One region of the Pseudoalteromonas sp. c7(2019) genome, then DNA from elsewhere that is predicted to be linked to it. Evidence: predicted binding sites of a transcription regulator. Region 1 holds the regulator's gene; each other region holds the start of a gene.
What was found. The regulator LexA, encoded in region 1, represses DNA repair genes until DNA is damaged. The targets are predictions, from matches to a motif close to TACTGTATNNNNATACAGTA.
Positions count from the first base shown of each region.

Region 2: GQR38_RS16375 (YebG family protein) is a predicted target of LexA. The motif match lies at 3,855-3,874, and genes of this name have one in related genera.
Region 3: GQR38_RS07745 (SulA-like leucine-rich domain-containing protein) is a predicted target of LexA. The motif match lies at 3,589-3,608, and genes of this name have one in related genera.

Region 1 is NZ_WTKS01000018.1:71,163-79,244, forward strand. Features, by position in the region: gene GQR38_RS17490 (cytochrome c oxidase assembly protein) at 1-181, opposite strand, end outside; gene ctaD (cytochrome c oxidase subunit I) at 181-1,773, opposite strand; gene coxB (cytochrome c oxidase subunit II) at 1,773-2,915, opposite strand; gene lexA (transcriptional repressor LexA) at 3,399-4,016, opposite strand; gene GQR38_RS17510 (PaaI family thioesterase) at 4,184-4,624, shown strand; gene GQR38_RS17515 (hypothetical protein) at 4,625-5,005, opposite strand; gene GQR38_RS17520 (hypothetical protein) at 5,319-6,044, shown strand; gene GQR38_RS17525 (chaperone modulator CbpM) at 6,120-6,440, opposite strand; gene GQR38_RS17530 (DnaJ C-terminal domain-containing protein) at 6,440-7,408, opposite strand; gene GQR38_RS17535 (endonuclease) at 7,640-8,082, shown strand, end outside.
Region 2 is NZ_WTKS01000016.1:45,856-53,937, forward strand. Features, by position in the region: gene GQR38_RS16345 (TonB-dependent receptor) at 1-182, shown strand, start outside; gene GQR38_RS16350 (peroxiredoxin C) at 242-847, opposite strand; gene fadR (fatty acid metabolism transcriptional regulator FadR) at 1,212-1,925, opposite strand; gene dsbB (disulfide bond formation protein DsbB) at 2,469-2,987, shown strand; gene GQR38_RS16365 (DUF6170 family protein) at 2,989-3,291, shown strand; gene GQR38_RS16370 (helix-hairpin-helix domain-containing protein) at 3,316-3,612, opposite strand; gene GQR38_RS16375 (YebG family protein) at 3,926-4,243, shown strand; gene putP (sodium/proline symporter PutP) at 4,519-5,997, opposite strand; gene GQR38_RS16385 (HDOD domain-containing protein) at 6,330-7,556, shown strand; gene GQR38_RS16390 (IS4 family transposase) at 7,674-8,082, shown strand, end outside.
Region 3 is NZ_WTKS01000005.1:158,735-166,816, forward strand. Features, by position in the region: gene cysB (HTH-type transcriptional regulator CysB) at 1-298, opposite strand, end outside; gene GQR38_RS07730 (hypothetical protein) at 623-1,381, shown strand; gene GQR38_RS07735 (NCS2 family permease) at 1,457-2,749, opposite strand; gene GQR38_RS07740 (SEL1-like repeat protein) at 2,868-3,332, shown strand; gene GQR38_RS07745 (SulA-like leucine-rich domain-containing protein) at 3,631-4,065, shown strand; gene GQR38_RS07750 (YchJ family protein) at 4,104-4,583, shown strand; gene GQR38_RS07755 (diguanylate cyclase) at 4,658-5,575, opposite strand; gene GQR38_RS07760 (DUF6172 family protein) at 5,769-6,071, opposite strand; gene GQR38_RS07765 (VC2046/SO_2500 family protein) at 6,251-6,778, opposite strand; tRNA gene GQR38_RS07770 (tRNA-Tyr) at 6,891-6,975, shown strand; tRNA gene GQR38_RS07775 (tRNA-Tyr) at 7,025-7,109, shown strand; tRNA gene GQR38_RS07780 (tRNA-Tyr) at 7,159-7,243, shown strand; tRNA gene GQR38_RS07785 (tRNA-Tyr) at 7,293-7,377, shown strand; gene GQR38_RS07790 (SprT family zinc-dependent metalloprotease) at 7,623-8,082, opposite strand, start outside.

The DNA of each region.
Region 1 (8,082 bases):
TAACGCCGACTTCTCGGTTTTGTACTATTTGTGTACTTTGCTCTGCCTGCTCAAGCGAAGGTTTTCCATTAAGCCCTGTTACATCACAAAACACGTCATACAAAGGTACTAAAGCAAAGGCAAAGGCAAACATGCCTATGCAAATAAGTACCAAACGTTTGAGTAGCGGTGCGTGTGTCATTACTTAATTACCGGCGGCGTAGAAAAAGTATGATATGGCGCTGGAGAGTCAACTTCCCACTCAAGCCCTTCTGCCCCTTCCCATACTTTTGCAGGCACTTTATCACCGCCACGCGCGCATTTAATTACCACAGCTACAAACAACAATTGCGATAAACCAAAGGCAAATCCACCAATACTTATGATTGCGTTAAAGTCGGCAAATTGAAGTGCATAATCGGGAATTCGACGCGGCATACCGGCAAGCCCTACAAAATGCATAGGAAAAAACAATACGTTCACACTCACCAGCGATAGCCAAAAATGCCATTTAGCTAGCGTGATATTAAACATATTGCCCGTCCACTTGGGCAGCCAGTAATAGGCCCCCGCCATTATCGAAAATACAGCCCCTGTTACTAATACATAATGAAAATGCGCCACTACAAAATAAGTATCGTGGTACTGAAAGTCAGCAGGTGTAATTGCCAGCATCAACCCCGAAAAGCCACCTAAGGTAAACAGCACAATAAACGCAATACTAAAAAGCATTGGCACTTCAAAAGTTATTGAGCCTTTCCACATTGTGGCAACCCAATTAAATACTTTTACTCCTGTAGGTACCGATATAAGCATGGTCGCGTACATAAAAAACAACTCGCCAGCGACCGGCATCCCAGTGGTAAACATATGATGAGCCCATACAATAAAGCTCAATAGTGCTATGGAGGATGTGGCGTATACCATTGAGGCATAGCCAAAAAGTTTTTTACGAGAAAAGGTAGGTACTATTGTAGATATAATGCCAAAGGCAGGAAGAATCATTATGTATACTTCGGGATGACCAAAAAACCAAAAAATGTGTTGGAACATCACCGGGTCGCCACCGCCTGCGGCATCAAAAAAGCTGGTCGCAAAATACTTATCGGTAAGTACCATAGTGACAGCTCCTGCAAGCACTGGCATTACCGCTATTAATAAAAAGGCAGTAATTAACCACGTCCATACAAATAAGGGCAACTTCATCCATGTCATGCCTGGGGCACGTAAGTTCACTATAGTTACAATCACATTGATTGCGCCCATTATTGAGCTAATCCCCATAATATGTACGGCAAATACAAACAATGCAGTATTGTCATTACTGTATGTTGTAGACAGTGGTGCATAAAAAGTCCAGCCAAATGCAGGACCCCCACCAGGCATAAATAACGATGCCAATAGGATTAAAAACGCAAACGGTAAAATCCAAAAGCTCCAGTTATTCATTCTTGGCAATGCCATATCTGGCGCGCCAATCATGAGTGGTATCATCCAGTTAGCAAGGCCTGTAAAGGCCGGCATAACCGCACCAAACACCATAATTAAACCATGCACTGTGGTCATTTGATTAAAAAAGTGAGGATCGACCAACTGTAAACCTGGTTGAAATAATTCAGCTCTGATCACCATGGCCATTCCACCACCAATTAAGAACATGGTCAGCGAAAAAATTAAATATAAACTACCTATATCTTTATGATTAGTTGTGTAAAGCCAGCGTTTAAAACCTTTAGCTGGGTGATGAGCATGATGAGCTTCATTGGCGTTAGGTTGTTCTACTATGCTACTCATTAGTTCGCCTCCACTTTGGCATCAAGTGCAGCCTGTATTTGACTCGGTTGAATAACATCACCCGTATCATTACCCCACACATTACGTTTATAAGTAATAACCGCTGCTAATTGCTTTATAGATAACTGTTTGGCAAATGCTTGCATTGCCGTACCGGGTCGCCCATGGATAACTACATCAATGTGATCTTTTATATCGCCAAGCACTATAGGGCTGCCTTTAAGTGCAGGAAATACACCCGGTAACCCCATGCCAGTAGGCTGATGACATGCAGCACAATTGGCCATATATACTTGTTCGCCTAAAGTCATTAATTCTTCTTTTGGGAGGGTTTTATCAAGTAATGCGGCATCTGCTAATGCTGCTTTTTGTTTAGCTTGCTTTGCATCTGCAAGCCACGTTTTAAAATCAGCCTCAGATTTAGCGACCACCACAACGGGCATAAAGCCATGATCTTTACCACACAACTCAGCACATTGGCCTCGGTAAGTACCTTCTTCGTTTATGTTCGTCCATGTTTCGTTTATAAAGCCGGGATTCGCATCTTTTTTAACTGCAAAATCAGGTACCCACCAAGAGTGAATAACATCGTCAGAAGTCATTAAAAATCGTACTTTTTGATTTATTGGCAGTACGAGAGGTTTATCAACCTCAAGTAAGTAGTTAGGATTTTTATCTGCAAGATTCGCTATTTCATCTTGCGGGGTAGATAAAATAGAGTAGAACTCTACATCTTCACCCATATATTCATAATGCCATTTCCATTGCGAGCCTGTAATTTTAATAGTGAGATCAGCTTTGCTGGCATCTTCCATTGCAATTAGGGTTTTAGTGGCTGGTACTGCCATAGCAATTAAAATAACAAACGGGATTGCAGTCCAAAGTATTTCTACTTTAGTGCTTTCGTGAAATTGGGCAGGTACAGCCCCTTTAGATTTACGGTGATGAATAAGTGCCCAAAACATAATTGCGAACACTATCACCCCAATCACACAACATATTATAAATATGGTCATGTGCAGCTGATATACATTATTGCTTATATCGGTTACGCCTTTGCGCATATTGTATTGGCTGTTAGCCAAAACTGGGTGCGAAAAAACACATAATATAAGCCACAAGGTAGAGGTCAGTTTACCCATGTGACGGCTCCTTTGATGCTATTGCGAATGCAAAGCGAAGAGGCATACGGCTTAAACGCCAATTCGTTATTTTTATTTTTTTAGTCAATCTCATTTAATATTGATTGGTTTTGCTGCGCCAACAACGGGTTTGTGTATATTGTGTGTTCTCAAAACTAAAAAGCTGTGAGTTATTATTAGCTCAGCACATTAATAATTAGCTAAAAAATGAACAACAAGCAAGTTTTAGTATAAAAAACAATCAGGTGATATTGAGTAATTAATAAAAAATCAGTAACCAACTAGGTAACAGTAAGTTCAAAAGATGAGCAAAACAAAGGGGTTTAACGTATTCGGAGGGGGAAAATATAAGTGCAAAAAAGTTTACAGCTTAAATTGTCAGTGAGCTATTTATGCCCTATTTTTAGTGCGAATTTAAAACAAAAAATGCGTACTAATTAGTACGCATTTATAAAACTGCTTGTTTAAAAGCTATTTTTAAAGTCACATCCAATCAGCGTTTCTTATAACGCCAACGGCTAAGCCTTCAATATTAAAAGACTCATTCTCAAGATCTACTTCAATAGATTCAAAATCGTCGTTTTCAGCATGAAGTAATACTTTACGACCCGCTTTCTCAAGACGTTTTACAGTTACGTCTTCATCTAGGCGGGCAACAATAACTTGCCCGTTTTCAGCGGTTTGAGTACGATGTACAGCAAGTAAATCACCATCCATAATACCAATATCTTTCATGCTCATACCGTTAACGCGTAGTAAAAAATCTGCAGCCGGTTTAAACATTAATGGATCGATTTTGCAGTGACTTTCAACGTGCTCTTGCGCCAAAATAGGTGAACCAGCAGCAACACGCCCTATAAGCGGTAAACCTAATTGTTCTGGCTCTTCTTCTTCAATTAACTGAATACCACGGCTTGCACCTGGTTTCATTTTAATTGCGCCTTTTTTAGCAAGTGCTTTTAAATGTTCTTCAGCAGCATTGGCACTTTTAAAACCTAATGTTTGCGCTATTTCAGCACGTGTAGGAGGCATACCAGTGTCTTTAATAAAAACTTTAATTAGTTCGAGTATTTGAGCTTGGCGGTTCGTTAATGGTCGCATACAACTGGTTTTCCATACAGTACATTTAACTGTAAGTATATACAGTTAAATAAAAATCGCAAATTTAAATTAAGCCTTAAAATAGCCAAAGTAATTTCACTTGTGTACATTTTAGGGATATAACTAAAGCTAGATTTATAAATGATTAAAAAAGCAAAGGAGTCATTATGAGTATTTGGTACCAGCCCATCACTTTAGAGCTGTGCAAGCAGTTAGAACAAGGCATTGATGGCCAAGGAACATTAATGAAAACCATGGGAATAGAAGTCACTGAAATTGGTGATGATTACTTAGTAGCCACTATGCCGGCAATTCCTGAGCATCATAATCCAATGGGAATGGTTCACGGCGGTGCTAACGTTGTACTTGCCGAAACAGTTGCCAGCTATGCAGCTAACTTTGTTGTCGATTTTACAAAATTTTACTGCGTGGGGCAGGAAATTAGCGCAAGTCATTTAAAAGCATCTCGCAACGGCACTTTAACAGCAACGGCAAGAGCGTTTCATATTGGCAAACGTAGTTCAGTGTGGGAAATAAAAATTACAAATAGCCGCAATGAGCTGTGCTGCGTATCAAAAATGACCGCAGCAGTCGTAGAGCGAAGATAGTTACTTTTCGATTGGGTAAATTGTAATTTCCATACCCGCACCAATCGCAGATATACGTAGTAATGTATCTGCATCTAAGGCTTGATTAAAGCACTTAGGTGAAGTGCCTGATTCAAAACCAATATCAAACGTTCTACGTGAACAGCTTAACCATTGTTTTAGCGCGTTACGCGAACACGATTCAATAAGCTCACATATATGGTTTATTGCTTTGTCAGGCGTGTTTACTACACCTGTTGCTTCAATACGCGCTAATTGACGGTATTCGTCTTTGTCATAATGTAAAATCGTCGCGACTTTTTTCAAGTCTGCCACTAGCAAACTAATATCTTGCTTTGATTCAAGCTCAAGATCTACATTTAAAAATTGAATTTCCGACATCGTTTCGTATTTATCCTCTAATAATTTCATTGCAAACTTTAACGCAGTTTTACCGTTATACCAAATCAACTATGCTCTATTAACAACTTTATATAGATATTTCGCAGCTTTTAAGTATTTTTTAGCGTTTAAAGCTAGCTGGATATCAAACACTCAGCTCAATTAAACAAATAAGTCATGTTAGCAATTTAAGTGTAATCTTTTTTATTTTTAAATGATTACAGTAAGCTATAGTTTAAACTGCGACAAAATGTCGCAGTAACTAATCCCATTAATGTAATAAACTAGCCTCTAAAAATAATAAGACTAAAACATGAATAAAAAAATATTTAAGTATGCTCGCAAGTTACATAAATGGCTCGGTTATTTGCTCGCATTACAAATTTTAGCTTGGCTATTAGGTGGTTTAGTCATGAGCGCTATCCCTCTTGATAAAGTTCATGGGGAGCATCTTGCAACACGTACTCTTAATAACCCATTTACGCAGGCTGATTATGTTGCCTCCCTTGACGATATTGCATCTCAGGTGGTTAATCCAACACAAATAATTTTTGAGAACTTTTTAACCACACCTATAATTACAGTAATAAATAAAGATGAACAGCAAAGCTTTAACGGTATAACAGGCCGGCCTTTTGAGCCGCCAACTAAAATACAAATTACCGCAAATGCTAAAGCACACTTACTTATTGATGCTCAAGTGACAAGCGCTGTACTGCTAAAGCAAGGTATGCGAGAAGTTGGATATAAAACCAATGTTTGGCAGGTACAATTTGACGACACATTTAACACAACACTGTACTTGTCAGAAAATAACGGCAGAGTTGTCACCGTTCGCAGCACACTATGGCGAATTTTCGACTTTTTTTGGATGTTACATATTATGGATTACGATGAGCGAGAGGATTTTAATAATCCGCTGCTTATTAGTTTTGCAGCAACCAGCGTACTTTTTTGCCTAAGTGGAATATTACTACTTATGCAAAACATACGACTAAAACGATTTATCCGAATTAAAAGTAAGAATAAATCAAAGTAGTCATATTGGTTTTTAAGAACTAGCGCACTCTCACCAAAGAGTAAATAAGCCCTAGGAAGTACCCAAGGGCAGATTTTATTCCAAGTGTTTAAATCGACTCAAATGTCGCTTTAACATTTCGTTTTCGAAAATCAACTCATCACGCTCATCCAGCAATTGTAAAACTAAAGCTATTGCCGACCAATCTAACGAAAAGTCATGTTGAATACGGGCCGCTTTTTTAACTAAGGTCACTGCAGATACCGTAAATTGCCACTGCGTAACATGCTTCCCCTCAATTGGAACCGCAATATTGTGCTCAACTAGCTCATATAAAATTGCTTCGCTAATATCACTACTCAAACATAGCTCTTTGCTAGTAAGTAAATCATCTTTTTGTGTCACGATAATTTGCATTATGGCTTGCTCCAGTTATTACGGGGATCAAAGTGAGCTTTTTCGGCTAATTCTTCCCAAAGTTTTTTACTGGTATCATCAACAGATGTTGGATTAACAATTTTAAGCACAGCAAATAAATCACCTTTGGCTTTTTTACTCATTAATCCCTTACCTTTAATACGCAAGCGTTGACCAGACTGACTATTAGATGGAATAGTTAATTGGATTTTGCCTGCCAACGTAGGTAAATTTATTTTTGTACCAAGAGCCGCTTCCCATGGTGCAAGAGGGACGACTATATTTAGGTTATGACCTTCAACATCAAATAATGGGTGGGGCACTAAACTAATTTGTAAGTACAAGTCGCCATTTTGCCCGTTCGCTGACCCTAATCCGCCTTGCCCTTTTAGTCGAATTCGTTCGCCATTTACTGAACCTGCGGGAATTTTCACTTTAAGTGATTTTTTAATTTCAGAGACACGACCACTACTATCTCGCTGCGGTAACATAAACTCAACAGGCTTAACGGTATCAACTAAAGTCTCTTCAAGAAAAATCGGGAACTCTATTTCCACATCTTGTCCTTTTTGCGCGCGAGCGGCGTTACTTCTGCTCTGCCCGGAACGATTGAATCCACCGGCGCCGCCAAACATTGAATTAACAAAATCAGAAAACTCTTGATCGGTTTGAGGATCGCTTTGCTGATAATTACTTTGCGATGAGGCATTGTTACCACCATAATTACCTTGCTGTTGACGAGCACGATTTTGTTGATGACGACGTAACTCGTCGTATTTAGTGCGTTCTTCTTTGTTATGAATGACTTCGTAAGCTTCTGCTATTTCTTTAAACTTATCTTCTGCTTGAGGCTCTTTGCTTACATCTGGGTGATATTTTCTGGCTAATTTTTTATAAGCTACTTTAACCGCTTTATCGTCTGCATCAGGCGATATTCCGAGCACTGCATAATAATCAACAAATTTCATTTGCAATCCAAATCCCCATATTGAGTAAGCTTTAAGCATACTCCTTAACGTATAATCTTGTGTGGTTAAAATACGATAAATAGTAAGAAATAAATGAATAGTGAAAATAACTTTGAATAAAAAATTAATCGGACACTTCTTAGTAATATAAGTGCAGGCCTTAAGTTAACTTTATCTTTTATCTTCAAGGCTTTAAACTGCCTGTTCCTGTAGTTCACATTTGTGATGGATATGACTCGATTTATTCTGGCCTTACTGGCTTGTTGTGTGTGCGTTTCGGTATCAGCCGAACAATTTACCCATTTTTCAACGGCTAAAAGACATTTAATTAAAACCCTCCCTGACAACGCCAAAAGTATTTACTGCGGTTGTGATATTAAAAAAGAAGGCAAAAAACTCATTCCTGATCCTTCTAACTGTGGTTACATTCCTCGAAATACACTTACCCGCTCAGGCAAAGTAAATGTACGAGCACTACGTATTGAATGGGAACACATTGTTCCGGCGTGGGAATTTGGTCATCAGCTACAATGTTGGCAAGATGGCGGACGTAAAAACTGCCGTAAAGTAAGTGCTAAATTTAGAAAAATGGAAGCCGATATAAATAACTTAGCGCCAGCTATTGGCGAAATTAATGCCGATCGCTCTAATTATCGTTTTGGCATGCTTAGCGA
Region 2 (8,082 bases), on a different contig from region 1:
ATTTACAAACGTCGTACCGTATTACTGAGTCAGCTAAAATATCTTTAGGTGTTAATAACTTATTTGATGAAGAGCCACCATTTGCAATTGGTGATGGCGATGGCGATTTATACGGTTATGCATCAGCTGTGCATAACCCTCGTGGTCGCTACTTGTACACTAAAGTAAGCTTTTCTTTCTAAATAAAAGACACAAAAAAACCGCCAATTGGCGGTTTTTTTATTTAAAACTAAGGGCTAAATTATAGCTCGCCTTCGTTTTCAGATAAGAACTTAGCAACGCCTTCAGGGCTTGCGTCCATACCTTTTTTGCCTTCAGTCCAACCAGCAGGACATACTTCACCGTGTTCAGTGTGGAACGCTAGCGCGTCAACCATGCGAAGCATTTCGTCGATGTTACGACCTAGTGGTAAATCGTTCACTACTTGGTGACGTACATTGCCTTCTTCGTCGATTAAGAATGAACCACGAAATGCAACACCTGCTTCTGGATGCTCAACGTCATACGCTTTACAAATTTCGTGTTTAACATCTGCAACTAGTGCGTATTGAACTTTACCAATACCGCCGTCTGCAACAGCAGTGTTACGCCATGCGTTATGTGAGAATTGTGAATCGATAGAAACACCAATTACTTCTACGCCACGCTTTTGAAACTCTTCAAAACGCTTATCAAATGCAATAAGTTCAGAAGGACATACAAACGTGAAATCTAGTGGGTAAAAGAAGATAACTGCTTTTTTACCTTTAATTGTTTCATGAAGGTTATAGCTATCTACAATTTCACCGTTACCAAGAACAGCTGCAGCGGTAAAGTCTGGTGCCTGGCGGCCTACTAATACACCCATTTTATTCTCCAAATATTTTGAGTTTGTTTTCAATTGCTTTCGCAATGCTGGTACTTATATGGGCGCTAAAAATTAAAAACCAATAGCGCACACATATAATTAATTGGCATTCTAAAGTTATTCACTACAAAAGAACAATCGCATTTAACGATGTGAGCAATCGAAAATAACGAACACTTACAACTTGCACTAATCTGCTTGAATAATAGGTCTATTTTGAAGTGTAAATTGCGTTGTAATTAGATAGAACTTTTGACGTTACTGAAGAAAGCTTAATACATTAAATTGTTTAAAAATTCATATAATGCGGTATTAATTTTTACAGCTACAAAAAAACCTGCAAATGCAGGTTTCTCGTTTAAATTTAATCCATTATATCTGAGGGCATATCGCCTCGAATTTTTTGCCAAATCTCACCTGTTTGATGACCGTATTTACGCATCATCGAAATAGCACCATCGTGCTCTTTATTTTCTGCCAAGATTGTTAAATCTTTATAAAACTGACGAGCAAGTTCACGAGTTCCAGCATCAGAGAAGTAATGACAACCAATCTTTGAATAAAAGCCTCTAAAACCGTTGAGTATTAATACATAAATACGGTTATTACCCGCAACGGCTAATTCATGATGAACTTTGTAATCGTAGTCAGCAAATGCCTGCGCAGTATCTTCTAGCTCATGACTTTGTGATAAAATTTCAATTACACGTTCAGGATTTAACTTAATTGCAGCACGTGTATAAATAGCACTAATATTAGTACGTGCAGATAAAAGCTGATCTGTCAGCTCAGGCATCTTGTCTTCATCTAAGCGCGCTAGTGTTTCAAGAATATTTAAGCCAGACGTTTCCCAAAAGTTATTTACTTTTGTTGGTTTACCATGCTGAATTGTTAACCAACCATCACGTGCTAAACGCTGTAATACTTCTCTCAAGGTCGTTCTTGTTACACCAATTAACTCTGAAAGTTCTCGCTCGGCAGGTAGAATTGAACCTGGAGGGAAATCGCCGTTCCAAATAGATTCAACTATATATTCTTCAGCAAATCCTGCTGGGCTTTTCGCTTTAAAAATTCTCATCCAGTTCCCACTCGAATTAATCAACACTCATCGTTTTACACGAATAACTGACTGATTGTACCAGACGAAGCATAACTAACAAGTAAAGTCAGGTATATTAATAAGCAAATGAGTAGAAATTAAAGATTAATAAATAATAAAATTTAGGTTTTTCTAATATAGCTACAATGTATAAATATACAGAGCAATATTCATTGTAGGTACATTGTAATTATTGGTATTTTTTATTTACACCATACCTAGCTTAATCAACTTAAAACACATAAGTACATTAAAAAGGAACACCTATGCAACAGAGCGTTCTAACCGCAACTTTAAAGAATTGATTAGGCAATGTACCATGTAGTATAAGTAAGCGATATAACTAAGCTTATGTATCAATGGGAACTAAGTAGAGCGTCATGTAGCCTCTGCTGAGGCTGCATTGAGTGGTCAATAATTTCATCTTATAAAAAGCGACTTCGGTAGCTTTTTTTTCCTTTTTGTTGCCGCATACATTATCCTAGGTCATAATCTAACGTCTTATTTAAACGCGGAATTTTTATGAACTGGCTTGCCCAATTACCCACCCAACGTACCCCGTGGCTTTTATTTACAGCTATCGTTTTTTTACTTGAAGTGACCGCCCTTTTCTTTCAATACCAAATGGGATTGGCGCCTTGCATAATGTGCATATATCAACGTACAGCCGTACTGGGTCTATTAGGCGCAGGAATCGTAGGTTCGACTAAACCACAGAGCAAAGCAGTTCGTATATTAGCGTATGTAATTTGGGGTGTATCGAGTGTTTGGGGATATTTAATTGCTCGCGAGCATATTGATATGCAAACCACCACAGACCCTTTTGCATTTAGCTGTGAGTTTGAACCAAACTTTCCGTCGTTTATGCCGTTACATGAATGGATACCTAGCTTTTTTCAGGCGACCGGGGATTGTGGAAATATAGATTGGCAGTTTGTTGGTTTGAGCATGCCTGCTTGGATGGAAATTATATTTGGGATTTTCTCACTAACACTATTTATTATAGTTATTGGCCGTTTATTAATTAAAAAGTCGATTTGATATGTTTACATTTTTTTCAAGCCAATTAGATGAGCTTAAACATCTAAAAGTACGCAAGCGCCAAGACGTAATAGCACTTTCTTTAAGTATGTTATCGCCAACTGATAAAGTGTTACTGCGTATTATTAAATTAATATTACTAAGTCCACTATTTTTAATATTCACGGTATTTAAAGGTTGGATATTAATCCCGTTTTTGATACTCGGCGGACTTTGCTACCCACTTTTAACAACACCTATTGAAATCAACTTTGCTAAAAAACACTTAAGCGATGCATTAAAACAATTTAATCAGGGCGCATAGCGCCCTGATTGTTATCTACTGCTATTAAAGTGAAATTTTCCCCTCTAATTTGGCTAATAGTTTTTTACCAATTCCTTTAACTTGCGATAAATCACTAACGCTTTTAAATTCGCCGTTTTCTTCACGGTAATCCACAATTGCCTGCGCTTTTTTCTTACCTATACCCGGTAGCTTAGCAAGCATATCTGCATCAGCATTATTTATACTAATTGTCTCAACTTGAGGCATTTGCTTAGTTACTTCCGATAATTGTGCATATACGGTAGTTGCAGGTAGTAAGCATAATAAGCTTATTATGAATAAATTTTTTAACGTTTTCATCAAACTTGTCCCTATTCTTCTTTTCTTAATTTTGAATGTTGCTCAGGAAAACCAAAAAGTAAGGAACTGAAAAGCTCATCATTTAAAGTGTACCTAAACGCATTATCACTATGATCCGAAATCCTGAAAATGCAGCTGGTACAACAAGTGATTGCTTAACTAAAGTAAAGTTACCGTTTTTTGTCAAATTTAAGACACCTAAAAATTAATACTTCGCGCTTGCAAATTTACGCCCAAACCATTACTGTACATAAAAACAGTAATCTAATGGTTTTTACAAACCACGGTGCCAAGCAATTTTGCAGGAGAAATCATGGCTGTTGTTGTTAAATATGTTGTAGAACGAAACGGAGTCGAGCGTATGACGTTTACTACCAAAAAAGAAGCTGATGCTTATGACAAGATGCTCGATATAGCAGAATCACTTGAGCTAATGCTAGAAAAGGTAGACGTACCGCTTAGTGAGCAACAAATTGAATCACTTGCTTTAGAAATAGCGAAAAGCAAAGATGACTTTATGACCATATTAAAGGGCGGCAAAGATCCAGTTGTTACCAAAGCGCCAGCAAAAAGTAAAAAGTCAGATAACGTTGCATCAATTGAAGATAACAACGATAAAAAAGCAAGTTAACTCGTAGATTGCCCTCTCCTCGGACGGGACAAACTAAATAAAAAAGGGAGCAACTTAGTTGCTCCCTTTTTTATTATACCAATTCGCTTAATTAAGTGATCTATTTTGAGGATGGAAAAACGTGTTGATAGCTAGGCAAAAAATTTGATATTTAGTTGTTCTAAATGATAATTTTTTAACGCCGGTAGCAACACGTTTAGCACCGCAAAATGATTAAGTATTATCGCGGATTGGTATTACTTACTACTCATTTTAAAATGAATAGTAATTGCTATTTAAAGCTCTTTTTCTACTTCATCAAATAAAGCAGTGATGTTTTGCTCTGGCTCTTTTGTTACTAAGCTAACAACAACAATTGCGATACTCGCTAAAATAAAGCCAGGTACTATTTCATACATAAAGCTACTTAAACTTTCACCATTAATAGTAAACGGACCATAAATCCAAACAAGCACTGTAAACGCACCTACTAACATACCAGATAAGGCGCCAGCAAAATTCATACGTTTCCAATAAAGGCTAAACAATACAAGTGGTCCAAAAGCAGCACCAAAGCCCGCCCATGCATTACTTACTAGGTCTAAAATAGAGCTATCTCTATCGTACGCTAAATAAATTGCAAACAGGGCAACAAATGCAACGCTAATTCGACCAACAGTAACTAATTCAAAGTCGCTAGCATCTTTACGTAAAAATGTTTTATATAAATCTTCAGTCAATGAACTTGAGCTTACTAGCAATTGCGATGAGATAGTACTCATGATAGCAGCCAAAATTGCAGCTAGTAAAAAGCCAGCAATAAGTGGGTGGAACAATAACTCAGAAAGAATTAGGAAAATCGTTTCAGGATCTTCAACTACAATATTATTTTCATAAGTATAAGCAGCACCAAATATACCAGTACCAACAGCACCAAGGGCAGCAACAATCATCCATGTCATACCAATACGGCGAGCTTTAGGCATATCCTTAACACTACGTACCGACATAAAACGAACGATGATATGTGGTTGACCAAAATAACCTAAACCCCATGCCATTGCAGAAATAATACCTAATGCAGAGCCTGCTCCAATCCAGTTAAGCATATCTGGATTTACACTATGTAAAGTAGATTCCAGAGGTTGTTCAAGTAAAGAGTATGCAACAGTAGGCACTAGAATCAGTGCGATGAACATAATACAACCTTGCACGAAATCAGTTAAGCTAACCGCTAAAAAACCACCAAACAAAGTGTATAAAACAACGACACCCGTTGTAATGTATAAACCCACTTCATAACTTAGACCAAATGAGCTTTCAAACAATTTTCCGCCGGCTACAACACCAGATGACGTGTAAAGAGTAAAGAAGACTATAATCACAACAGCTGATACAACACGTAATAAGTTTGACTTATCATTGAAGCGATTTGAGAAGTAATCTGGGATTGTTATAGAGTCATTTGCTTTTTCAGTGTACACACGTAATCTAGGTGCAACTAACAGGTAATTTAACCAAGCACCAATCACCAAACCAATTGCTATCCATGTACTACTAAAACCAGTAACAAACATCGCACCAGGTAGGCCCATTAAAATCCAGCCACTCATGTCAGATGCACCTGCAGATAGTGCAGCAACACTTGGTGATAGATTTCGTCCACCTAACATGTAACCTGATACATCGCCAGTAGATTGCTTATATGCATATAGTCCGATACCTAACATTACAACAAAATATAATGCTAGTGAAATAATCATTCCTGTTTCCAAATTAGCCTCCGCATAATTATTAATAACAGGCTCTTGATCCGAATATTGACTCTTAAAATATTATAATAAAGACACTATTAGGATAAAAACCATTCTCGCTGACTATATCATGCCTAACAATAAAATCTCCAACTTGTTGCTTCCAGCTGATACAAAAATACTCATGTTGAATAATTTTAAAGCGAATTAGTAAAATATAATAAATTAAATAGAAGAAACACCTTAATTTATAATGATAATTTATTAATCATGCAAATATACGTAATGCTATTTTGAATCTTTTGCCATATATTATTACAATACCCAATTACATCACTCTTACGGAACTGTTTATGTATTTTTACGCTGCACGTCAACCGATTTTAGATAGAGATAAAAAACTTATCGGTTATGAGCTTTTATTTCGTGATGGCGTTGATAACGTATTTCCCGATATAGATGGTGACGAAGCAACAACACGACTTATAGAGGGTAGCCAGTTTAATTTTGGTTTAGAAGATTTAACTGACAATAAACCTGCCTATATAAACTTCACCCTAGAAACACTATCAAAGGGTTACCCTACACTACTAGGTAAAGACACTATAGTTGTAGAAATACTTGAGACTATCCAGCCTGGTAAGCGTTTATTAGCTATCGTTAAAGATTTAAAAGATAAAGGTTACACTATTGCTCTTGATGACTATATTCATCAACCTGTATGGCGTCATTTTTACCCATTTATTGATATTATTAAAATAGACTTTTTAGCATCCGATATAGATACAATAAAAACGGTTCTAAACGATTTAAAACCGCACTCACATATTAAGTTACTTGCCGAAAAAGTAGAAACCTATGAAATTTACCAACAAGCTTTAGAGCTTGGGTTTGATTATTTCCAAGGATTTTTCTTCTCAAAACCTGAAATGGTACAAAGTAAGGCTCTACCACCATCAGAAATGGCATTAGCTGAATTACTTTACGAAACATCAAGTGTTGATATGGATCTTAAGAAAATCACTGATGTGTTTGAACGTGATGTAAACCTATCTTATAAATTACTTAGGTATTCAAATTCTGCCGCATTTGCAAGACGCGCAGAAATAAGTACCATTAAGCAAGCTCTTATAGTGCTTGGCGCCAATGAAATTAAAAAGCTATTGTCACTACTGTTTGCAGCACAAGTATCAGCAGACAAACCTGTAGAGCTAATTAGGCTATCGCTTACGCGCGCTCGATTTGCTGAATTGCTCGCTATATCCCATGGGCAGTTTAAAGATACCGGCATGGCATTTTTAACCGGTATGATGTCGCTAATGGATGCTATTTTAGATGAGAGTATGGAAAGCGTCATGAAAAAGCTTCCACTTTCTAATGATATAAAAGCAGCGCTATTAAACGATGAAGGCTTGCTAGCAAAATATTTAAACTTAGTTAAATACTACGAACAAGCAAACTGGTCAGCTGCAAACGAGCTAACGGAAGAGCTAAATCTAGGTGAAAAAGTTCCCGATGCTTATCATGAAGCGCTAGCTTGGGTTAATGAACAAATGCAGTTAGTAGTGAACGAAAAATAAATATATAAACAGCAAATAAAAACGCCAGCATTTAGCTTAATGCAGATCGTTTAAGCTAATTGAACGATCTTTCAAAGGGCTCATAATAGGCTACAACAGAAGTTGTGGCCTATTTTTATGTCTGAATTTATTAAAGAATTACACCTTACGACTGAGTTTTGCCAAGATCGTGATATTGATTCGTTCACTAAGCACATTCCCCTTGAGTGGATTGAAGAAGCTGTTACCCAAACAGGAAGAGCCTCTGTACGCAAACGACGCTTCCCCGCCGAACAAGCCGCTTGGCTTGTGTTAGGAATTGGTTTATTAAGAAACCGCTCAATATCTGAAGTCTGTGACAAACTAGAGCTCGCTTTTCCTGACGCTAAAGGAGAGCTTCCACCATTGGCGACCAGCAGTATTATAAAAGGGAAAGAAAAGCTAGGCGCAGCGCCTATGAAACACCTTTTTAAACATACAGCAACGCAGTGGGAGCAGTCGCAAACTTTTGATGACGTGTGTGGTTTAAAGCTGCTAAGCGTTGACG
Region 3 (8,082 bases), on a different contig from region 1:
TTGTAGCAATATTTAACTTACCTTGATCAGGTAGCGTATGCTCATTAGCAACGGCTTTAATACCTTCTACTTTAGAGAGTATTTCACGAGAAATATTAATAATATCTTCGCCGGCACCGGTTACATGCGTTAAATGCTTACCACTGCGACCAAAAATTTGCACACCCAACTCATCTTCTAACATGCGTACTTGTTTAGAAATTCCTGGCTGCGAGGTAAATAAACTCTCAGCAGTCGCTGAAACATTTAATTTATGATTTTGTACTTCTACGATGTATCTGAGTTGTTGTAATTTCATGGCTGCAAATTTTAACGTTATTATTCATATTATTTATAAAGGCAATACCGCTTAAAACCAAGTGTTATTTACGTAAAATAGCACTTTAGGTCTTTAGGTGTGCAATTATCTGATTAGAGCTCAAGGCTAGCATAATAAATATGCTTCAGGTAGCGATGATTATTCAGCTTTAGTTTATAAGCCCTTAGGCTTACTGCAGTTTATAAAGAGCTCAACCTATCAATTTTTTGGTATATTTTTTAAGTTAATCGGCGCAAAGCTACCCTGTTAACGTATATTTAATGTAAGATTAAATAATTAGGTTATATATCCGAGAATTACACCATGATCGTTTCTATTATAATAGTGCTTATAGTTGCATTGATTGTGATTGCACTTTGGGTAAGTGCTGTACAACAACACAAAGAAAAACAAGAGGCAGAACGCCGTAAAGAGCTTACAAAACAAAAAGCTATAATAGAAGAAACAGAAGAGGCACTAATGAATAGTGCTAACATCCCCCTTTCTGAAAATCTAATTCGTACATTACAGCGCCGTATTTACGAAGCCTTAAATACAATGGTTACTAACTCGCAAACATCTAAAGCACTTAAAAGCCGCTTAAGTGAAGCAAAAACGCACTTATCTAATCCAGTTCAAGATAATAGCAATGAAGCTTTAACGCTACCGAGTAATGACAAACAACTTGTAGGCCTAATTCAGGGCATTAAAAAATTACGCTCAATTTTACGCTCTGAACACAGCAAAGGTCGTATTGATAGCCAAGTTTTTGTTTTAGAAGATAAACGTCTCGAAAAACTACAACTGCGTATTAATATTGAAAGCCAAATAAAACGTGGCTTGTCTGCCCGCTCAGCCAGTATGGTTGGCTCTGCAAGACAGTACTTTGAAAAAGCGCAGGCAACACTCAGCGCAGTTACCTACTCTGATGAATATGTAACAACAAAACGGCTAGAAGTTGAGGGTTACTTAGAGGCAATTAGTGTTGAACTGAGAGCTTCTAATGCAAGCGCACTTAAAAAGAAAACAGAAGAAGAGCAAGACGACTTAGATATACTGTTTGCTCCTAAAAAGAAATGGTAGTGCTTTTATAAAAGCATTAAAAAAGCCTGCACAAATTAAAATTTGTGCAGGCTTTTTTGTATTTTTTGTTAGCTATTAAGACAAAAATGCAAACTTGAAAACAAACAAGGCTGTTAATATCCAAACACTAATACTGACTTGGTCTTGCTTACCGCACAAGACTTTAACCGCCGTATAAGATATAAAACCAAGTGCAATACCGTGCGCAATCGAAAACGTTAATGGTGTCATTAGTAATACCACAGTAACAGGAATTGCATCGGTCATATCATCCCAGTTTACAAACTTTAAATTTTGCAGCATCAGAACAGCGACATATAAAATAGCGCCTGCCGTAGCATAAGCCGGTACCATTTGTGCAAGCGGTGCAAAAAACATCATTAGTAAAAAGCAAATACCTACAACTACAGCTGTTAAGCCAGTACGTCCGCCAACAGATACACCAGCAACCGATTCTATATACGATGTAGTCGTAGACGTACCTAGCATCGCACCTGCAATTGTTGCTGAGCTGTCAGCACTTAATGCGCGCCCTAAACGAGGCATGTTACCTTTTTCATCAGCTAAACCTGCTTTTTGAGTTACCGCAACTAATGTACCCGAAGTATCAAAAAGATCGACAAACAAGAAAGCAAAAATAACACTCATCATTGATATATCAAAAGCGGCTGCAAAATCTAGCTGCATAAAAGTAGGCATTATTGATGGTGGCATAGCCATAACACCGTGATATTCAACAAGCCCCAAACTTAAAGCAATGCCAGTCACTAATAAAATACTAATAAGCACGCCACTTTTAAAATCGCGGTATAAAAGCGCTGCAATTACAAAAAAGCTTAATATAGCCAATAACGGTCCTGGAGAAGTAATGTCGCCCAACTGCACTAATGTTGCCGGGCTTGAGACAATAATGCCTGCATTTTTAAGGGCAATTAATGCTAAAAAAGCACCTATACCCGTTGCGATTGCTCGCTTGAGCACCAGAGGTATGGCATTAATAATCCACTCTCTGACTTTAAATAAGCTTAAAAACAAAAATATACAACCCGACATAAATACAGCCCCTAAGGCGGCTTGCCAGGTATAACCCATTCCTAATACGACACCATACGTAAAAAAGGCATTTAGCCCCATACCAGGCGCTAATGCTAATGGATAATTAGCCCATAAACCCATTATAAAACAGCCTATCGCAGCTGCTATACATGTCGCTACAAATGCAGCCCCTTGATCCATCCCAGCCTCTGCGAGCATAGCCGGGTTTACAAATACAATGTATACCATAGTTATAAAGGTAGTTAGGCCAGCAACGCATTCGCGTTTAACTGTTGAATTATTTTCGCTCAGTTTAAATAAGGCTTCGAACATAATAAACTTGTGATAGTAAAAAGTGGCGAGATTTTAACATAAAAATTATCTTTTACAGGACATTTTACCTTGCTATATACTAAACTGTTAAAGTAGTTAAAATAATAAATGAACCAATATGCTTAAAACAACACCTTGTGAGCAAGACTTAGAGCAACAGCTAGATAATATTTTAGGTTTTGTTACTCAACCCGAAAACACCTCTGTGCCCGTTAATAATAAAAAAGATGAGCAAAGTACGTTAAATAAAGCCCTATATTATTTAAAAAATAATCAAGCTCCATTGGCTGCAAAATGGATGCGACTTGCTGCAATGGCGGGAAACCATAGAGCACAGTTTTATTTAGGTTTATTTTTTGTGAAAGGTGAAGGCGTGCCACAAAGTGTATTTCATGCTGTAGCTTGGTTAAGCTTAGCAAGTAGCCAAGGGTACGCCCCTGCCACTGCAGCGGTTACAGATATACGCAAACATATCGAAACTAAGCGATTTAAAGATGCTCAATGTTATGCGGCAAGTTTGTACGAACAAATCCACCAACTCCAGTTTTCTCATATGATCCCTCGCACGAGTGAAAACACATAAGCTAACTATGATAGAAGTACTGTATGCAGTGTAAAAAAATACTGTATATGGTTATAAAGATAATCCTATACAGTATAAAACCCCAAAATGAAGACACTACTCAAAAATTTATTTTTAGAATACCTTCTCAAAAACAACCCTATAACAAACTGATTAATAAAGAATTATAAATTAAAAAAATAAAAACAATGATCAAAAGCTGAATAACTGTACAAATAAATAGCATAAAAGGCTTGCACGAAAGCACTGTATAAACTACTGTATATGAATACTGTATAAAAACCCAGTGAGTGAAATTATGTTACAGCCTATTACCGTAAGAACAGTTAAAAGTTACCAACAAGATGAGCAAAGCGATTGCGTGAATTTGATTCAAATTGAAGATGAAATTTCAGCGACCTTTGAGCTTTTAAAAGTATTACACCAATACAATAGCTCTAATGCATGGACGTTACTAATTGCTCCAGATCATGTACCTAGCAAAGCTTTACTTGACTCATGCTCTATTGATACAAGTAAATTACTTGTTATTAGACAAAAGCACCTAGTAAATTTAGAGTATGTATTAAATTCTGCATTACATAACGGAAACTTTGCAGCGGTAATTACCTGGACCGATATAGTTAATAACCAACTACTTACGAATCTATCGTTCGATTTAAGTAAAACGAATACAAAACTATACTGTTTTACTAAAAAGTCTCAAACAACAGAGATATCACTCGCCCAATAAGCTTGTTAAACTAATGTTTTAGACTTTGTATTATTATTATGACTTCACTCAATACCACATTATGTTTTTGCAGCAGTGGGCACAATTATGCCGATTGCTGTGAGCCGCTTCACTTATCTGTTAAGCAAGCTGATTCTCCTGAACAACTTATGCGCTCACGATTCAGTGCTTATGTTATTAAAAATGCAGAATATGTTTATCAAACCTACGCAAAAGAAAAACAAGCTGAAAATCCGGTTAAAGAAATCAATGATTTTGCTAACAGCTGTCGATTTATAAATCTTGATGTAATTGGGTCAAGCCATGATGGAGATACCGGCACTGTAGAATTTAAAGCCCAATATTTTTATCAAAACTTATTTTGTGAGCTTCACGAAAAATCGCAGTTTATTAAAGAAAATACTCAATGGTGTTATTTAGATGGCACTATATATCCTGTTGAAGATATTAAAGTGGGCAGAAATGATGACTGCCCATGTGGTAGCAATAAAAAGTACAAAAAATGTCATAGCGTGTAATAAATAATCTTATTTAATATTTATCACCTACAAGGTGTTTTTAAGTGGCAAAGTGATTTATTAGCTAGCTAAACTTAAAAACACACTTGGTTACGACCTTGCATTTTGGACTCATACATTTTTTCATCTGCGATCTGCAAGGTGTTTTTGTTATTTACGTACGGTTGTAGGGTTGCACCGCCAATACTAATAGTCACAAAGTCATATTCTGAATATCTGTGTAATATTCCTAAATCGACCACATTTTGTTTAATTTTATCAGCAACACAAATTGCACCTTCAGTGCTTGTATGCGGTAGAACAACTACAAACTCTTCGCCGCCGTAACGCGCAACAAAATCGGTTGGCCTTTGCAAACTATTAGTAATAGTTTGTGCAACAAGGTTTAAAACCGTATCGCCTTGCACATGACCATAAAGATCGTTGTATTGCTTAAAGTAGTCTATATCGATGAGTAATAGTGCGTAGTCGACTTTTTCTCGTAAGGCGCTTCGTTCCATTTTAGAAAAATGCGCATCAAAATAACGACGATTGAATACCTTTGTTAAATCATCTAGAAATACTTTTTGATTGAGTAAGTCATGTTGAAGTTTCATCGTAATATGGGCGCGCACTCTTCTATATAAAGTTTCCGAGTTAGTTGGTTTCTTTATAAAATCTACAGCTCCGGCTTCCCAGCACTCTTCTTCTTGATTTTCAGATGAGGTTACAAAAATAACGGGGATATCTTGTGTTTCAGATATATTTTTTAATTTTAGACATGTTTCAATACCACTCATTCCTTCCATATTAATATCGAGTAGTATTATATCTGGCGGATTATGTTTACAAATTTCAATCGCATCCTCACCACAGCTCGTTGTTGTTACACTAAAATGCTCTGATAATATTTTTTTTAATACAATTAAGCTTAATAGCTGATCGTCAACGACAAGTACCTTAGAGCTCTTTAAGCTTAATTTCAATTGGTGGTCAGAGTAATTTATAGGCATGGTACAACTGTTTTGTTTTTTTAATTAAACACACCCTATATCACTATATTTTGTTATGCAAATGTTAATAAATTAAAATTCTACTTATTAGTTACTAATAAAAATGATTTATGGTGAATCTTTAATGCATAAAAACAAAAAATGAGCCACTTGGGCTCATTTTAAAACTTCGAACACTTAATTAAATTAAGTGTTATTCGTCATCATCTAAATCTAACTGTTGACGTTGAGCAGGTCGAGCTAAAATCTCTACATAGAAAGAGGTCAAACCTTGCTTTTCAATTTCGCCAATTTGGTTACTTAATTCAGCAACGTGCACAACTTGCGCATCTTCAGCTGTGTTACCAAACTTACAGTCAAATGCCCAATAGTCAGCATCTTCAGGTAGCGTTTTATTACGCTCTCTTTTCAAATATTTTTTCACTTCGTGCTTTGCAGCATCAACCATACGAGGGTATTTGATTTTCTCGTGATTTAGCGTGAATGTTTTCTTCATTACGTTCCTAATTACCTTGGTTTAATGATAATGGCATTTCATGTCATACCATTTGACGCCATTATAGCAATTGCATTTAATTTTTGGATGCTTTTTTTTCATTAAATCAATTATTAGCAAATATATAAAGCAGACCCGTTATAAAGCATATATTAACTGGTGATTATTACAATCATATATCACACCGCAATGAGCTGAAGTGGTTGATGTATTGCATCATTATTAAGGCTGTCGTAAAAAGCAGCTGCATCTATAGGGGGATTGGCTAGTTGGGTTTGTTCGCTTTTAATTCTTCTTCTGACGGCAAGCTCACAGTTATCTATTATATTAAGTGGAATATGCTTATCATCATTTCTAATCGCAAGTGGTTCAGGGCTTAAGCATTGTCTTAACTTAATACTTGTCATACCACAGCGCGCTCCTTCTTGAGATATTAATGATGCATTAAATTGTCCAACCAACATATTATATTCATCAGGAGCTAAAAGTTGCTTTGGACCTGCGCCAAATTGCTTTCTTAACGCCTCTTCTTCTATAACTAAATTATCTATTTCAGTTTTTGGTAAATGAAATTGACTAAAGTCGAGTGCGTCATGTGACAGCATCGCTAATAATAGTGCAAATTCGCCACGGCGATTTTCATGCACACTATTATTGAGTCTACTGTTTAACTGACTCTCTGTGATTAACAAATCATCTATTTGCATAGTCTTTAGCCGATTGTGGTAACTGATAGATATTTATCGGCTTTATTTCAATTTTCTTTAGCTTTTTTCTTTACTTAAATACGCAATTTGCTATTATCAGCGCCGTTGCATTGGAGGGGTTCCCGAGCGGCCAAAGGGATCAGACTGTAAATCTGACGGCTCAGCCTTCGCTGGTTCGAATCCAGCTCCCTCCACCACTTTTCTTACCGCTAAGTTAAGTGGGGCCAAATGCAATAAAATTAGTGTGGAGGGGTTCCCGAGCGGCCAAAGGGATCAGACTGTAAATCTGACGGCTCAGCCTTCGCTGGTTCGAATCCAGCTCCCTCCACCACTTTTCTTACCGCTAAGTTAAGTGGGGCCAAATGCAATAAAATTAGTGTGGAGGGGTTCCCGAGCGGCCAAAGGGATCAGACTGTAAATCTGACGGCTCAGCCTTCGCTGGTTCGAATCCAGCTCCCTCCACCACTTTTCTTACCGCTAAGTTAAGTGGGGCCAAATGCAATAAAATTAGTGTGGAGGGGTTCCCGAGCGGCCAAAGGGATCAGACTGTAAATCTGACGGCTCAGCCTTCGCTGGTTCGAATCCAGCTCCCTCCACCACTTCTCTACTATTCCTATATTCCTATATTCCTATATTCCTATATTCCTATATTCCTATATTCCTATATTCCTATATTCCTATATTCCTATATTCCTATATTCCTATATTCCTATATTCCTATATTCCTATATTCCTATATTCCTATATTCCTATATTCCTATATTCCTATATTCCTATATTCCTATATTCCTATATTCCTATATTCCTATATTCCTATATTCCTATATTCCTATATTCAGTAACATCAAAACACCCACTGTAAACTCATACCATTTTGTTTTAACCAATTAGATGATGTTTTGTAATCGGGGAAAAACGCCTCTACTCGCTGCCAAAAAGCTTTGCTATGATTTAAATACTTTAAATGGGCAAGCTCATGAACAATCACATAATCTATAGCGTGGTAAGGAGCACCTATAAGATGTAAATTAAAAGTGAGTTCTCGCTTGCTATTACAACTCCCCCACTTTCGTTTATAAACACCTATTTTTAAATCATTTGGCAACTCTTCACCCATTTGAGTACAGAAATACGCTAAACGCATTTCTATGTAAGCAATAAGCTGCTCTTTTAAATAAGTCTCTAATAGCTGTCGATACTTTTGATTAGTGTTTTTAACTCGAGGAGATATTGTAATAAGTAAGTGGTCATCATACGGGGTTACTTTGGAATCTTGGCCTGAGTCTAGTTTCAAATAAATAGTT